DNA from 4 places in the Salinivibrio sp. AR640 genome. Region 4 is predicted to be linked to each of the others. Evidence: predicted binding sites of a transcription regulator. Region 4 holds the regulator's gene; each other region holds the start of a gene.
What was found. The regulator CRP, encoded in region 4, controls carbon source genes, mostly activating them, when cyclic AMP is high. The targets are predictions, from matches to a motif close to TGTGANNNNNNTCACA.

Region 1 (4,201 bases), on a different contig from region 4:
GCATTACGCTCTCTTTTTTTATGCCTTTCGGTTAACCACAACCACGTTTTTAGAGCAACCACGTTTTTAGATAAACCATGCTTTTAGATCAAAAAGTGACTCGACTTGATGGGTTGGTGTAATGCCTGCTGGTGACGGTGTGTTATCGCTATTAAGCCAGCATGTATCAATTCCTGCACGCATACCACCCAGCACATCAGAATGTGGATTATCGCCAACCATTAAGATTTTGTCCTTGGGGGGATTTCCCATTTTTTCAAAGGCATGTTCAAAGATCCGAGGGTCCGGCTTGGCGATGCCCACTTGCTCGGATATCACTAAGGTTGAAATCGCAGACTTCAACCCGGTTCTTTCCAGGCGGATATCTTGGAGAGCGGTAAATCCGTTAGTAATGATACCAATATGTGCATGTGGCTTGATCGCACTAATAAGATCGCGCGCGCCTGGCAATGGTTCGCAAATCTCAGCCATTGCATCTAAAAAACCCTGGTTCAATGTTGCAGGCGCCACGTTAAGACGCTCTCCCCAACGCGTAAAACGCTCGGTTTGTAGCGTATGAGCATCAATTTCACCATCTTGATATTGTACCCACAAAGGCTTGTTTAGCTCTGAGTATTCCGCAAACGCGTGATGGTCAAAATCGACATTGTAGCGCGAAAACATACGTTGCAGTCCCGCAAACGCATCGAAGTGAAACAGGGTTTCATCCGCATCAAAAAGCACCCAAGGATATCGCATCGATTTAACTCTCTTAATGTAAAGTGAAAGAGTGTAACAGACCCAGAGGTTTGCTAGCGAGCCTCCACAAGCGACTCACCGTCCATGGTGAGAAAGAACGAAAACACAAAGCAATGTTGCTATTAAAGGGAGAGGTATAGCCCTGCCAAGGTGGCACTAATGAGGTTGGCTAAGGTTGCGGCAAGAATGGCGCGCATGCCTAATTTGGCGATATCACCGCGGCGCTCTGGGACAATGCCGCCCAAGCCACCCATTAACATTGCTATTGAGGTGAGGTTGGCAAAGCCACATAACGCAAACGTAACAATGGCTTGGCTATGGGGAGAGAGCGCCTCTTTTAGGTTCATAAAATCCGCAAACGCCACAAATTCATTCACAGCAATTTTCTTACCAATCAAGGTGCCTGCTGTCATCGCCTCTTGCCAGGGAATGCCAATCAGCCAAGCCACTGGTGCAAATAGGTAGCCGAATAGCCACTCAAGGCTTAGTTGCGGCAAGTTTAAAATAGGCCCCAGTTTCCCTAACCCACCATTAATCAGCGCAATCATACTGATCACGGCGAGTAAGCTGGCCCCCACGGCCATCGCAATTTGTAAGCCACTCAAGGCGCCTTGCGTGCCAGCATCAATCACATTCACTGGTTTATCTTGATCGTCTTCGAGCGCTTGGTGTTGAGCATGATTCATGGGGGATTCGGTCTGCGGTACCATTATTTTGGCCATCATTAACCCAGCAGGTGCCGACATAAACGCGGCCGCGATCAGGTATTTCATCTCTACCCCCAAGCCTGCGTAACCCACCATGGTGCCGCCGGCGACTGAGGCGAGCCCGCCCACCATAACAGCAAACAGCTCGGAGCGAGTCATGGTAGAAAGAAAAGGTTTCACAACCAACGGCGCTTCAACAGAGCCAACAAAAATATTGGCCGTGGCTGACATGGACTCAGTGCGAGAAGTGCCAAGTACGCGGCGCAATAAGCCACCAATGAGGCGAATGATCCAAGTCATGACCCCAATGTGGTAAAGCACAGCGATCAGTGCAGAGAAAAAAACGATGGTGGGAAGTACATTAAAAGCGAAAATAAAACCAAGTTTAAACTTAGCCAGATCACCAAACAGAAATTCAGCGCCAATATCGCCAAAACTAATAATCGCCGACACGGCTTCTGATGCGTTAGCTAGAATACGCTGACCAAGCGGAACAGAGATGATAAAGCCAGCAAAGACGATTTGTATTAGGAACGCACCTCCCACTGTGCGCCAATTAATCGCGGAGCGATTTTCCGAAAAGACAACCGCGATAAGGAAGAGGACACTAATCCCCAAAAGGCCAATGCCAAACTGCATGATGTTGCTCCGCAAACGTTAAACTTAGGATGGAAAACGATTGCGGCGGTATTGTACGCGATTTTAATAATGTGACAAGAGTCACTTTTTGTCCTCTTTGTGTTCATTTAATTGCACTTGTGTCTATATTGATAAAAGGTGTGTTGTAGCTCGTAAATGATGCGTGACATCTTGGTTATAAAAGGTGTCGAGACGGGTTCTTCCTATCAGCATTGTGAGTGAAGATTGCGTTGCATCAAAAGTGTTGATGGTGACTGTGTCTATTTTTCATGGGCATCTAGAATAAAACCCGGCTATGATTCGAATAGGCCAAGGATAGTGCTATTTCCTTAGCGACACGATTATTTATAGTTCTGAAATAAAGAGTTCAAATAACTCGCTGAGCGAGTAAGGACGCGGGATTCGGGCTGATTTTTTCTTAGTGGGTGGTCACAAAATGAACATTTAGTTAGGCCCCTAATTAAAAAATTTTCGAGATGTGTTAATGTAGCCGACTGTGTGGTGATGACTGATCTTTTATTGATGTTAAAGATGGCTTAAACATCAATAAATAATGAGCTCGCTACCAACACTCACAGGCTTCCGAATAAACGGACTAAGGAGTTAACTCGTGAGCGATAAAAGCCATGAAGATATGATGACACCAGACGGGAAGGTTAACCCGATCGATACTGACTATCAGGTCGGTCAGGATAACGTAGCGCTGAAACTCGGCCCGTTTGGTTTTGATATTCATAACCGAGTATTTATGATTTCCGGGCTGTCGATTTTGGCCTTCATTTTTGTCACCTTGGCATTTCAAAACCAAATTGGTCCTGTTTTTGGGGATTTGCGTGGATGGCTAACCTCAAATCTAGACTGGTTCTTCCTTTCTGCAGGTAATATTTTTGTTGTTGCTTGTCTAGTGCTGGTTGTGTCACCACTGGGTAAAGTCCGATTGGGTGGTACTGAGGCCAAACCGGATTACGGCTATGCGGGCTGGTTCGCGATGCTTTTTGCGGCCGGTATGGGCATTGGCTTGATGTTCTATGGCGTGTCTGAACCATTGACGCACTTCCAAACCGCGTTAGGTGGGACGGCAACCGGTGCTGACGGCCTTCGCACTGACTGGGCGCCTTTGGGGGCGGCAGCCGGGGATACGGAAGCTGCTCGTCGCCTAGGTATGTCTGCGACTATTTTCCACTGGGGTTTACACCCATGGGCGATTTACGCGGTATTGGCTCTAGGCTTGGCACTGTTTGCGTATAACAAAGGCTTGCCTTTGACCATGCGTTCTGTGTTCTACCCACTGTTCGGTGAACGTGTTTGGGGTTGGACAGGGCACGTGATTGACATTCTCGCGATCATTGCGACCTTGTTTGGTCTTGCCACCTCGCTAGGCTTGGGGGCATCACAAGCATCCGCCGGTCTGCACTATCTGTTTGACACGCCCCTGGGTAATACCACCGAAGTCATGCTGGTGATGGGTATTACGGGCGCGGCGATCCTTTCGGTTGTTGCAGGGGTAGACAAAGGGGTCAAACGCCTGTCTGAAATCAACATGATTTTGGCACTGTTGCTGCTAATCTTTGTTATTGCCGTGGGTCCAACGATTGCCATCTTAACCGGCTTCTTTGGAAACCTAGGGGCATATCTACAAAATCTGCCTGCGCTGTCTATGCCATTTGGCCGTGAAGATGCGAACTTTACCCAAGGCTGGACTTCCTTCTATTGGGCATGGTGGATTTCTTGGTCCCCATTTGTGGGTATGTTTATTGCGCGTGTTTCACGCGGTCGTACTGTGCGTGAATTTATCACCTGTGTGCTTATCATCCCTTCAGCGGCCTGTGTGCTTTGGATGACCGCCTTTGGTGGCACGGCGATTGGTCAGTTCGTTAATGAAGGCTATACCGCTGTTGCTGATGCGGAGCTTTCACTCAAGCTGTTTGCGATGTTGGATGACTTGCCGTTGGCATCAATCACCTCGTTTATCGGGATTATCCTGGTTATGGTATTCTTTGTGACCTCGTCTGACTCGGGCTCATTGGTTATTGATACCATTTCAGCGGGCGGTAAAGTGAATGTGCCTGTACCACAGCGTGTTTTCTGGGCGTCTTTCGAGGGCTTGGTTGCGGTTG
Region 2 (4,201 bases), on a different contig from region 4:
TCGATAGTGGAAGAGGCGTTTTCAGGGCTCGATATTAGGTTGTTAGAGACGCAAACCGAGCCAGAGGGTGACCGAGGAGAGCAAGTCTGGTTGATAAAAGCCAACGCTTCGTGCTCGGTTTGGTAGAGCCATGCTCGGATAGCGCCGCTTTGCGCTAGACGGTTTTGACTCGAGGTTGATTAGACTGTCGTGATTCCCAGTGGGTAATAAAAAAAACGGCTGCGATAATAATTCCTGCGCCTAGCCATAGCCGGCCAGGTGGAATCCAGCTGAATACTAGCCAACCAAAGAGGATGTTCAGCGGCAGTTTAGCGTGATCAAACGGCTGAACAAACGAGGCATCTGATACGGCATAGGCTTTGGCTATTGCCCACTGTGCGAGTGCGGTGAGCATTCCGGCACCGAACAACATCCACCATGCCATTGCAGATGACGGCAGTGTCCAGTCAGGCACGGCCAAGAGTAGATTAAATGGGGTGATCAACAAAAGGAGGTAAACGACCATCGTGGTCGGTGGATCGTAGGCTGATAACCGTTTCACCATTAATGAATAGGTCGCCCAAAAGAAAGCGGCGCCTATCGGCAGTAACGTTGCCCATGTAAAACCATTTGACCAAGGTTCTAGGATAATCATCGCGCCACAAAAACCCGCAAGTGTGGCCAAGCTACGTGCAATACCAACCCGTTCACGAAGAAATAGCCCTGATCCTATGGTTGCAAACAGCGGTGATGTCATTAGTAGGGCTATGCCTTGCCAAATGGGAACCGGATAAGCGAGCGCCCATAGCCAAAGTTGGATCCCAATAACAGAAATAAACACCCGCAAACAATGTTGCCCAAGGTGCTGGGTTTTTAAAGATTGACGAATCCCCAGTTGCTTTAACCAGGGGATCATGGCCACTAAGGCAATGGCATATTGAATAAAAGCAACGGTCGTCGAAGGCAAGCCCAACTTGAAGCTAACATATTGAGAAAGGCTGTTGACTAATGCGAAGCATAAGCCTGCCGTGAGCATCCAGGCCGCGCCTTGGAGGGGATGATGAACTTGTTTCATTACCGTGACAATCCGAAAAAAGACGTACGGATAGTAGCGCAAATTAGGCCTCAGAGCGATCAGAAATCCCCGCTGAGGCCAAACGCATCATGTGGTTAAGTTGAAAGGGTCGAATAGACGAAAGGAATATCAGGATCCATCGCGTCCAATGTGGCTTGGGTATCGGTCAGATGACTCACCGTACTGTTTGTCATCTCGGCTAGCGCCACCGCCCGAATGTCGTCCCAGTGATAGCCGGCCATATTGGTCGCAATGAGCGCCACTTGAAGCGGGGGTAAACTCGGGTTAAACGCTGCATTTTCGGCATACATCCCAGAGAAAAAAGCCCCATCAGATGTTTCAACGGCCACGCCGCTGTAGTTACCCGAATACGGTGCATGACTTCGGTTCGCTGCATCGGCGGCAGCTTTGAGTAGTGGGATATCAATATCGTCTGTGAATAACTGGTGTGGCGCGTCAGTTAATAAACGTGATTCCACTCCCAAATCGGCAGGACCAAAGGACTCTGGTAAATACGTATGTAACGGTTTGGGATCCGTTTTTGGTAGCTGAATGGTGAGTGATTCTGCACCGTTTAGCTCATTCATAAACTGACGGCAATGACCACATGGGCTGTAGTTGATCGTGATATCGGTTAAGCGAGTTGCCCCTTTGGTCCACGCATGGGCAATCGCGCATTGCTCGGCGTGAATGGTTTGGCCTAGTTGCACCCCTGTGAACTCAATATTGGCTCCCAAGTATAGGGTGCCATCTTCGCCACGAACGATGGCGCCAACGTTAAACGTTGATATCGGAGTCACCGCATAAGCCGCCGCTATTGGCAATAGAGTAAGACGCAATGCGGCGCCAGATAGGCCACTTTCGGCTTCCATTTGCGCCACTTGCTCTGGTGAAAATGTCGCACCAAAGTGTGTGTCAGTTATCCAATCAGAGACAACGCGTTGTAATGCGTCGGGCAATTGTGTCAGTGCATCGGTTAGTGCAGTTCGCATAGCATCACTTCTTAGTCATTAACGGAGGCTCAGTGTAGGGAAGCACCTCTGATAATTATGTGATTAGAGTCACGCATAATATGCAAGACCGATTTCGTTGCTGAAAGTTAGAGTGACATCAATATTTTTATGCTTAAAATGCAGTCGCTATGAACGCTATGAACGCTATGAACGCTTTGATAGGCGGTGGTGGCAGGGATTATTCAGGTTGCCAGTCCACGTAAGGGCGATGAACTTTTCGATAAGCTTTCTCCAATTGCCCACTGTTGCGAAGGCGAGTAATCAATGTCGTTAGGTAAGCATCAATTGGCTTTCCTTGCTCGCCTTTGGGAATCACAAATACATCTTGTAAGTCGGCAAAGTGCGCACGATGAATATGTGTTAATCCCAATTGTTTAAGTATCATGTCGGCCTCTTCCTGAGCCCAAACAAAGCCATCAATACGACCTGCTGCCAGCCGAAGCAATGACTGTTTGATACCATGAGAGCGTGCAACGTTAAACGGCATGTAATAAGGCACGGCTTCTATGTTATAGCGTTCCGGTTCGGCCCAAAGCTCATCGACAGGTAACGGATTATTCTTATTTGTGTATAAAACATGGGTAACATCACCAAATGATTCGCGACTAAACGCAAACGGTAGATCGGTAACAGTACTCGGAGGGCGAACGGCAGGTAACATCATATCTGCACGGCCTTGTACGATGCCATTAATCGCACGATGAATGGGAAATACCTCGATCTCAATGTGAGTATTCGGGTCTTGGTCATCAAGAAAGTGAACAAAATCGACGAAAGGGCCTGATTGGTCAAGGTTGATCAGGCCTGGAAGCTCTCCCATATATAGCTTGATGACGTGGTTGGACTCGCTTCTAGCAACAGCCGATAAACTAATAAATATAGATATCATGGCGGCAATAACAATTGATCTGGCGAGCATGAACCTTCCTTACTGACTCGAATAGGCACGTGACTTAGCTTGTGTATTTCAGCGCCCAAAAAACATCAAAGCTGTGCACTAGGTGAGTAACGCAGTAATGCCAATAATGAGGCTTGCGGTCGCAATCAACACAATAAGCGGTTTTGTAATGCTAAAAGAGGGATCCCCTAATGCCGGTGATTGCGTTGCCGGAGGTGGGGTGAGATCAGGTTGATTTTCCGCCGGTGTGGTTGGCCGTTGCGCAAAGGTTTGTTGGGGTAAAGCAACACGAAAACCAAACTCGCCAACCACGTCAAAGGGCAAGCACTTTTTACCGTTGCGGTAAGACTTAGCCATGAGCGAAGTGACCACACTTTGGTGTTGTGCAAAAGAACTGTCGGGTAATGCGACTTGTTTAAACAAGGTGCGACTTGACAACACCTCGCCTGCGTAATAACAAAGCATTTCGAGCATTCGTGATTCTTCATACGACAAAACCGTGATTGCCTGATCCGTCCAATACAGTGTGCGGCTCTCTGGCTCAAAATCTACTTCAGGAAAACGGTAACAGCGTGTATTTACTTTTGTTGTCATCATCAAGCCCACTCCAAACGACAGCTTTTATAAAAGTGTGGACTCAAATCACAGAACTGCAACTCGTTAGCATGTCTTTTTTGGGTCTAGTTATGCAGGCATGATGTTGAATTTTCTGATTTTATAAGGAATAACAATAGATTAAAAAAAGCACAACCGCTATGGCGCCATAACGGTTGTTGAACCTATCGAAAAACACGACATCGTATATCGAGGCTAACCGACTAATGATTCGACGTAATGGTAAACCGCTTTTAAGATACGGACCTTGTGCTCATCCGCCTGATGATGATCCGCCAGTTGCTGTAGGTTGTCCATGTACGTGGGAAGGTGTGTTTCAAAATAATCGCGGCGGTGCATAAACCATTTTTTTTGTTCATCGTCAGTAAGTGTCCACGGATAGTTGCGGGCACGATAACGAAACAACAGAGGTTTGATGCGCCAATCGTCGACACTCAAGTCAATCCCGGCAAGGTTTTCTGGATCTTGCGCGCGGATAATGTCCATCGCGCTGCGATCACTTTTTGAAAAAAAGCCAGCATACAGTGCGTTATCAACATCTTGATTGTCAAAGGGCTTGGATTGCGCGAAGACAGCCACCAGCTTCTCTCGGATTTCGGGCGCCGCCTTTAGTGCTTTAAG
Region 3 (4,201 bases), on a different contig from region 4:
ACCAATGCGGCTTTTGTTAACTTCTTCATTGTCACTCCAACGGTAAGACGAAAAAAGCCGCCCTAAGGCGGCTTTCATAATCAGTGCTACAACTTAGCAATAGGGTTTAAGCTCAATTAGAACTTAACTTCCATACCCGCTACGTAACCAAAGTCTTGGTCATCACCGTCGCTGTCGCCAACTTCTGCGTATACATGCGCATTGCTGTGCAGTGCATAAGTCACGTTTGCATAGTAACCGTTAACGTCTGATGTGTTACCTTCTTCGTCTTTGTTGTCGTAACCAACAGCAAAGGTGGTTTTGCCCATGGTGTAGTCAGCAGCAATAGACATATAGTCAGTGTCAGTATCGTCACCGTCGATGTCCGAAGAGGTACGGCCAACAGATGCCGCTAAACCAACGTTTTCGATACCCGCATATTCGATTTCAAAGTTGTATGCATCTTTGTCATCGTCGCCATCACGGCCAACATTGTCTGCTTTTTGATAGTAAACACGTGCGTCAACATCTGCGAAACGATAACCTAGACGCGCTTCATATACACGCACGTCATCACCGTCACCAGCATAGCCTTCCGTGCCGTTTACAACGCCGTTGTCGTCAAAGCCATCACTTTTATCATTATAGGTCGCAGCACCGTAGAAAGTGCCGTTGTCGTAGACGTATTTACCAACTTGAGCAGCTTGCTCATAGTCTGCACCAAAGCTGTTTGCTGATAGCTCGTAATCTTTAGTGATGCCAGAATCATCCATCAGTAGGTATTGACGACCGGCAGTAAACTGACCCCAATCACCTTTAAAACCAACATATAGCTCATCGTTTTCGACGTTCGAGCGGCTTTCGCCTGTAAGCTGGTTGTCGTTGCTGTTGGCATCATTCATTTCAAATTCAAATGCCATTGCACCGATAACAGAAAGCTTATCTGATACTGCAACTTCAGTGTTAATCGCAAAGTCGCCGTCGTCTAACTTCCATGCACCGTCACGATTGTTACCGATTTCTTGGATATACTGAACTTCAGCGGCACCTGATGCGTCTACTTTAACGCCTTCTGCGTCATACAGGTTGATGCTTGCTGATGCTGAGCCAGCAGCCAGCAGAGCTGGTACTGCCATTGCTAGAATAGTCTTTTTCATGGTTAATCCACTGCCTTTTCTATTTAGTCATTATGAGTTCCTTCATGGAACTCTGTTTTATGGTGACTGTCACTCTGTTATCAGCAGCAAACGCTGCGAAGCACAAAATGCCAGTTCACTGAAACTTCGTGGCTAATCGTGCAGAACATTTGAGGTTCTGTCAACTGGCTGGAAGCGCATTACAAAATAGACAAAAAACACTTAAAAACAAACAGATAGGAAACATCAATGAACTAAGATCACAGTTTAAACCTCGTTAGCAGTGTGCGTTGATGAAATTTAACAACAACCCTTTGCGATATAAAATTCTGATTACTGCTTTTTATTATTTTATTTTTAGAATAAAAAACTAATCAATAGCTTAAATACGGCTTTTTGTTAATCAAACGGCAGATCAGCAAGATAGCAGCGAATGGTTCAAATTAAATTCGTGACCAAGATCTCATATCTGTAAGGAAAACTTACATTTCGCGATCGTTTTCACGTTTTTTCCCCGTGTTATACTGGGGCTTATCCTTTACTACTCGGACCTGTTGATGCTCAGCCCTGCCGTAAAATCAGACATTCGCGCGTGCTACCAGACGCTACAAGACCAACTTCCCCACTTTATTCCGCGCAAAGCTCAAAACTATTTAGTGGCAGAGCTGGCCAAAACCTTGGCGGGTGATTATGACCCCAAGCGTCGGCTACTGGTGGCCGAGGCCGGCACTGGGGTGGGCAAATCAATGGCGTATTTGATGGGCGCGATTCCGTTTGCGCTTAACAACAATAAAAAAGTGGTGGTGTCGACCGCAACCGTGGCGTTGCAAGAGCAGCTCGCCGATAAAGATATCCCGTTTTTTCATCGTATCTGCCCCAAGCCGTTTGATTTTATCTTGGCCAAGGGGCGGCAGCGCTATTGCTGTGCACACAAGCTGAGTGCAGTGACAGAGACCGAGAGCATCCAAGGGGCGCTATTTGCTCAAAAACCCAAGCGCAGAGAGCAATTGTTGCTGAATGATCTTTACGTTGCCCTGAGTCGAGGAAAATGGGATGGCGACCGCGACAGCTGGCCCAAACCGATTGCCGATCACCTATGGCAAGCGATCGCCTCTGACAAACACACCTGCCATGCTGGCCTGCCCGCTCACCGTGGTTGCCCCTTTGCCAAAGCACGCGAGGCAATGGATAAAGCCGATGTGGTGGTGGTCAATCACAGCTTGCTGCTCGCCGATCTCGAACTCGGCGGCGGGGTGATCTTGCCCGAGCCAGAGCAGTGCCTGTATATGATTGACGAGGCGCACCACCTTCCCACGGTGGCGCGTGACTTCTCAGCGGCCAGTGCCAGTTTGCTCGGCGTGGTCGGTTGGCTAGAAAAGCTGAACCAAGCCGCTACCAAGTTGGGAAATACCGCGGATATGACGCGCGCACACCGCTTTGTTGATAGCTTACTCGAGGCGATACAAACCCTGATCCCAGGGTTACGCGAGGCAAAAAACATGCTCAGTCAACTGTCGCTCAACGACGACGGTTGTTATCGCTTTGCCGACGGTGAACTGCCCGAAGCCCTGATTGCGCCCAGTGAACAGCTTAAAACCGCGAGCAAAAAAGCCCATCAGGCATTGGGAAAGATCCATGATTTGATCAATGAGCGTCTGAAAGAAAATGACATTTCTGCCAAACTGGCTGATCCGGCGCTCGCCGAAACCGCGTTTTTCCTCCAACGGTTAGAAAATTTAGAAAAAGTCTGGACCTTAATGGCCCAACCGAATGCCGATAAAGGCGCACCGCTTGCCCGTTGGGTGCAAGCCTGCCGTGAGCGCGAGGGGGATCTTTGGGTGCATGTCTCTCCCTTAGAAGTAGGCTGGCGTCTGGATCAAATGCTCTGGTCTCGCGCCGCCGGGGTTGGACTGTTTTCTGCGACCTTGCGCGCCCTGAATCGCTTTAGCTATTTTTGCCGCCAAGTCGGACTCAGTGAAAGCGACGGTTCGCGTTATTTAGCCTTACCCTCGCCATTTGATTACGCCAATAAAGCGCGCTTGGTGATCCCAACTATGCCTTGTGAGCCGCAAGCCAGTGCCTTTACGGCGGCGCTGAGCGAGAAAATTATTGAGCACCTAGAGGGCGAGCGAGCGTCCTTGGTATTGTTCGCCTCTTATTGGCAGATGAAACAAGTCACCCAAGCCATTGAGCAAACGGTCACACAACGCGGCTGGCAACTGCTCTGTCAGGGCACACAATCACGCACGGCGCTATTAAAGGCCCATCAGCAAGCAGTCAGTGCGGACAAAACCAGTATAATTTTTGGCACCGGCAGTTTTTCCGAGGGCTTAGATTTGCCCGGTAACTTATTGACTAATCTCATTATTACGAAAATTCCCTTTGCGGTCCCCACTTCTCCAGTGGAAGAAGCTCACGCGGAGTATATTGAACGCTGCGGTGGCAATCCGTTTTTACAAATCGCGGTCCCAGAAGCGAGTAAAAAGCTGGTGCAATCAGTCGGTCGTCTACTGCGCAAAGAGGAAGATTCTGGTAAGGTAGTGCTTCTTGACCGGCGCATTATCACCCGCAGATATGGCCAATCTTTACTCGACTCGCTGCCGCCATTCAAACGCGTGATCGAACCTTAAATTAACGAGTGACTATGCTTGAATTGATTGATCTTTCGACCTTAGTGATCCTAGGGCTGACTGCTTTTGTCGCCGGCTTTATCGATGCCGTCGCCGGCGGTGGCGGCATGCTGACTGTTCCAGCCCTGTTATCACTGGGTTTGCCGCCCCATGTGGCGTTAGGTACCAACAAACTGGCCGCGACCTTTGCCTCCAGCACCGCCGCCTTTACCTATTATAAAAAACGTCTTTTTTCGCCTTTATTTTGGCAACACGCGTTTTGGGGCACCTTGATTGGCGCAACCGCAGGGACTTTACTGGTTGATGTGCTAAGCACTGAATGGTTAGAAAAAGCGATCCCCGTGGTGGTGCTTGTGGCAGCGATTTACACCGTTTGGCATCCCCACCCTAAGGGAGATAACAACCAGCTCCCCGCGCGCTGCTCCAAGCTACCGATGAAGCAATGGAGCCAAGGCC
Region 4 (4,201 bases):
CCACACAACAAAAATTGATCGATCTGGGAGCAACCCCCGTCATAGAGTGCGAGCATTTACACGATGCGGTGATTTCTCCAGGGATTTTAGATGTGAGTGGCATTCAAGCGTTACCCGACGAAGAGTATTTCGGTCCGCTACTACAAGTGCAGCGCTATCAGGATATGGCTGATGCGATCACGAAGGCGAATGATACCCGCTATGGTTTGTCGGCAGGCCTTATCAGTGAAGACGAGGGCGAATGGCAATACTTCCTCGATCATATTCGCGCAGGGATTGTGAATCGTAATCGTCAGTTGACAGGGGCAAGCGGTGATGCGCCATTTGGCGGGCCAGGTGCGTCGGGTAATTTACGTCCAAGCGCTTACTATGCCGCCGATTATTGCGCTTATCCCATGGCATCAATGGAAGGGGAGCAGGTGGTACTGCCTGAGACGTTCGCCCCCGGTATTCCGACTCAACAAGATTAAGGAGACCAACATGGACAGTGGCCAAGCGTTATTCGATAAATTATGGCAAGACTATATTAACCGTCTTTGCCCATCGGCACATCAGGTACATGCCTTGCTCGAAGAAGGGCAGCCTTTAATCAATGATCATATTGCCTTGCGGACATTTGGTTTGCCCAAGGTTGGGCTTGAGGTCTTGGCGCGCCCCTTCCTGGCGCTAGGCTATCAGCAAAAAGGGGACTATACCTTTGAAGCGAAAAAGCTCAATGCCTGCCATTTCGAGCACCCCGATCCTTTGATGCCGAAAGTGTTTATCAGTGAATTGATGGTCGAGCAATGCTCGCCTGCGCTGCAAGCCATTGTTCACAAGCTGGTGGCACAAGTCGATGCGTCGTCACTAACAGGGAGCGATTTTCTTCATCAGGGGCGGCTTTGGGACATCGATAGCGCCACCTATCAAGCGCTTGCTGAGGAGAGTGAATACGCGTCCTGGGTAGCCGCGCACGGTTATGGTGCGAATCATTTCACGGTGAGTGTCAATCAGTTAAAGGCTCATGATCATTGCCAATCGGTTAATCAAAAGCTGCGAGACAATGGCTTTGCAATTAACGAAGCGGGTGGTGAAGTAAAAGGGGACGCATCCGTTTATCTGGAGCAATCCTCCACCATGGCTGACCGTGTCGCTGTTGTTTTCTCTGATGGCACGCAAACCATTCCAGGTGGGTTTTATGAGTTTGCTAAGCGTTATGTGTTGCCCAACGGTGAGTTGTACCAGGGATTTGTTGCCGCTTCAGCGGATAAAATTTTTGAGAGCACGCACTAATAAATAGCTGATATAACGAGGCATACACAGTTAAGGAAGAGTTCGCTCTTCCTTTTTTTTGTTTTAAAAAGAAAAACCGACGCCAGGGCGTCGGTTGGGAATACAGAGAGCGCTGTGATTAGCGGGTACCGTATACCACGATGGTTTTACCATGGGCTGAAATAAGATTTTGCTCTTCCAGCATTTTAAGAATACGCCCCACGGTTTCACGCGAACACCCAACGATTTGGCCAATTTCTTGACGTGTGATCTTAATTTGCATGCCATCAGGGTGCGTCATGGCATCGGGTTGCTTCGCTAAATTCAACAAGGTTTGCGCAATACGGCCCGTGACGTCCAGGAAGGCAAGATCCCCCACTTTTTGGCTGGTCACTTGCAAACGGCGCGCCATTTGTGAGGACAAACGCATTAATATATCAGGGTTAACCTGGATCAGTTGGCGGAACTTTTTGAATGAGATTTCTGCCACTTCACAAGGAGACTTAGCCCGAACCCAAGCGGTACGCTCCTGATCATCTTCGAAAAGGCCTAGCTCACCGATAAAATCACCTTGGTTAAGATAAGACAGGATCATTTCCTTGCCTTCTTCATCTTTGATTAGAACGGCGACAGACCCTTTCACGATGTAATACAAGGTCTCCGCTTTTTCGCCTGCATGAATCAGCGTGCTTTTAGACGGATACTTGTGGATGTGACAATGTGAAAGGAACCACTCGAGTGTAGGGTCTGTTTGAGGTTTTCCTGGAACCATATAACTTATTTCCTCTGCATGTGTTGCCCGGCAACAACGTCCTATCTTTGTCTGAGGGGTAACCCACCAGATCTATGCACAGAATACGAAGTCTGGGCGCGGGCTACAAGCTCACTGTATGTTAACAAGAGTGTATCTTTTTTTGTTAGCAATTTCTTGATTTTGATCTAGGCCAACCGCCTAAAAACCTGGCAAAAACGTGGCTAAGATCACGGCTTGAGAAGTAATACACGATAGATGCGCTACGCCCTAGCCAATCTTGCCTTTTTCGATTAGCTGCTGAATCAATGGACGGATGATAAGTTCCATCGCAAAGCCCATCTTACCGCCTGGCACGACGAGTGTATTATGCCGTGACATAAAAGACCCCGTGATCATTTGCAGCAGATAAGGAAAGTCGACGTTTTTCATCCCTCGAAAGCGGATCACCACAAAGCTCTCATCCAACGAAGGAATGCCTTTGGCGTTCAGTGGGTTGGAGGTATCGACCGTCGGCACCCGTTGAAAGTTAATGTGAGTGCGTGAGAATTGCGGCGTAATATAATGCAAATAATCGTCCATCGACCGCACAATTGAGTCGGTGACCGCTTCGCGTGAGTGGCCCCTATCGCGGGTATCGCGGACAAATTTCTGAATCCACTCAAGGTTGACGATCGGGACCATACCAATCAATAGGTCGACATGTTGGGAGACATTGACCTCACCATCAACCACACCGCCGTGCAAGCCTTCGTAAAATAGTACGTTGGTATTGTCGGGTAAATCCTGCCATGGTGTGAAGGTCCCTGGCATTTGATTGTAGGGCACCGCTTCATCAAAGGTATGCAAGTAGCGGCGATATTTGCCTGTGCCGAGTTCACCGTACTCACGGAAAAACTGCTCTAATCGCGGAAAATCATTGGCGGTGGGGCCAAAGTAACTAATGTGCCGTCCTTGCTCACGTGCTTTACGGATCTCGACGTCCATTTCCGGTCGCGTAAAGCGATGGAAACTGTCCCCTTCTAGCCACGCCGCTTTGATGTTCATCATCTGGAACATCTTACGGAATGCTTCGGACGTGGTGGTGGTCCCTGCTCCTGAAGAGCCGGTGACCGCGATGATTGGATGTTTAGCCGACATGACGCGCCCTGTCATTCAGTCTGAATGTGTATCGCTGTTTATTGCGTACAGCGATGCTAAGATCTGAGTGCTTCCTTACGACGAATATCCACTGTCTCGTGCAACTCAGAATACACAATCACGGCGTCGCCGGATTGCAGTTGTTGGCGAACATCCGCCACTTTTTGTGCAAAGCTGACTTCCTGCTCACCATAATCGGTTCCTTCCCGTAACACAAAGTGCTCGATTAAACGAGTCAGTGTTTCCTCAGGGACCGATTGCCAAGGAACCATCATACTACATCACCTTTTGTTGATTTATGGCTGAGACGTTAGGGTGCTTGATGCTGATATTGTGAATCAGCTCGCATTTTACCCAATCATTCAACACAATGCAGTAGATCAATGTGCGTCGGTCTTTTTTGCTTTGCGTGGCGTCCCTTTTTAACGGGACGAGCAAAGGCGTGAGGCTAACCAGTGAGGCACCGACTGCTCCAGCCAGAACTGTGGCTGGCGCCAACTGCCGGTAACAAAACCAACATGCCCACCATGCTCGCTCAGTTGATAGTCAATATTCGCGGGCAGAGGCGAGGTTGGGATTACTGCGTCGGTCATAAAGGGATCGTCTTTCGCATGGATAATCGCAAGTGGGACCGTAATAGCGTCAAGGACAGATAAACCACTACAGCTTTGATAGTAGTGTTGAGCATCGTCAAAGCCATGCAGCGGTGCGGTGACCGTTTGATCAAACTCGAACAGAGTTTTAATCTTTGGCCGCTCCCCAGCATGCCACCGACCCACTTTTTGGTGTCGGGTAAGTTTTTCCGATAAGGTTTGTCGCATCGACCGTAGCAAATACGCTTGATAAACACGGGAAAACCCTTGTTGAATACGGGTCGAGCACGCCGCTAAATCGAGCGGGGGAGAAATAGCACAACTACAACTGACAATCGGATCATGCTGATAGTCGGCCAGGTAGCGCACCAACATGTTTCCTCCCAAAGAGACTCCCACAGCGGCAATCTCATTGTTCGGGTAGGTCTGGCGTAAATAGGTCAAAAATGCCCGAGCGTCCTCCGTT

Region 1: BZG75_RS00705 (NupC/NupG family nucleoside CNT transporter) is a predicted target of CRP. The motif match lies at 2,155-2,170, and genes of this name have one in related genera.
Region 2: cdd (cytidine deaminase) is a predicted target of CRP. The motif match lies at 2,105-2,120, and genes of this name have one in related genera.
Region 3: dinG (ATP-dependent DNA helicase DinG) is a predicted target of CRP. The motif match lies at 1,566-1,581, and genes of this name have one in related genera.

Annotation. Positions count from the first base shown of each region.
Region 1 is NZ_MUFD01000001.1:159,337-163,537, reverse strand. Features, by position in the region: gene yjjG (pyrimidine 5'-nucleotidase) at 67-738, opposite strand; gene BZG75_RS00705 (NupC/NupG family nucleoside CNT transporter) at 861-2,084, opposite strand; gene BZG75_RS00700 (BCCT family transporter) at 2,719-4,201, shown strand, end outside.
Region 2 is NZ_MUFD01000027.1:18,148-22,348, forward strand. Features, by position in the region: gene BZG75_RS12680 (thiopurine S-methyltransferase) at 1-126, shown strand, start outside; gene BZG75_RS12685 (DMT family transporter) at 155-1,054, opposite strand; gene cdd (cytidine deaminase) at 1,150-2,046, opposite strand; gene BZG75_RS12695 (ABC transporter substrate-binding protein) at 2,246-2,986, opposite strand; gene BZG75_RS12700 (hypothetical protein) at 3,065-3,562, opposite strand; gene sbcB (exodeoxyribonuclease I) at 3,776-4,201, opposite strand, start outside.
Region 3 is NZ_MUFD01000001.1:145,742-149,942, forward strand. Features, by position in the region: gene BZG75_RS00640 (YccT family protein) at 1-29, opposite strand, end outside; gene BZG75_RS00645 (porin) at 117-1,136, opposite strand; gene dinG (ATP-dependent DNA helicase DinG) at 1,673-3,745, shown strand; gene BZG75_RS00655 (sulfite exporter TauE/SafE family protein) at 3,760-4,201, shown strand, end outside.
Region 4 is NZ_MUFD01000026.1:29,955-34,155, forward strand. Features, by position in the region: gene astD (succinylglutamate-semialdehyde dehydrogenase) at 1-470, shown strand, start outside; gene BZG75_RS12495 (DUF1338 domain-containing protein) at 481-1,272, shown strand; gene crp (cAMP-activated global transcriptional regulator CRP) at 1,391-2,023, opposite strand; gene BZG75_RS12505 (phosphoribulokinase) at 2,273-3,142, opposite strand; gene BZG75_RS12510 (YheU family protein) at 3,199-3,417, opposite strand; gene BZG75_RS12515 (hydrolase) at 3,565-4,201, opposite strand, start outside.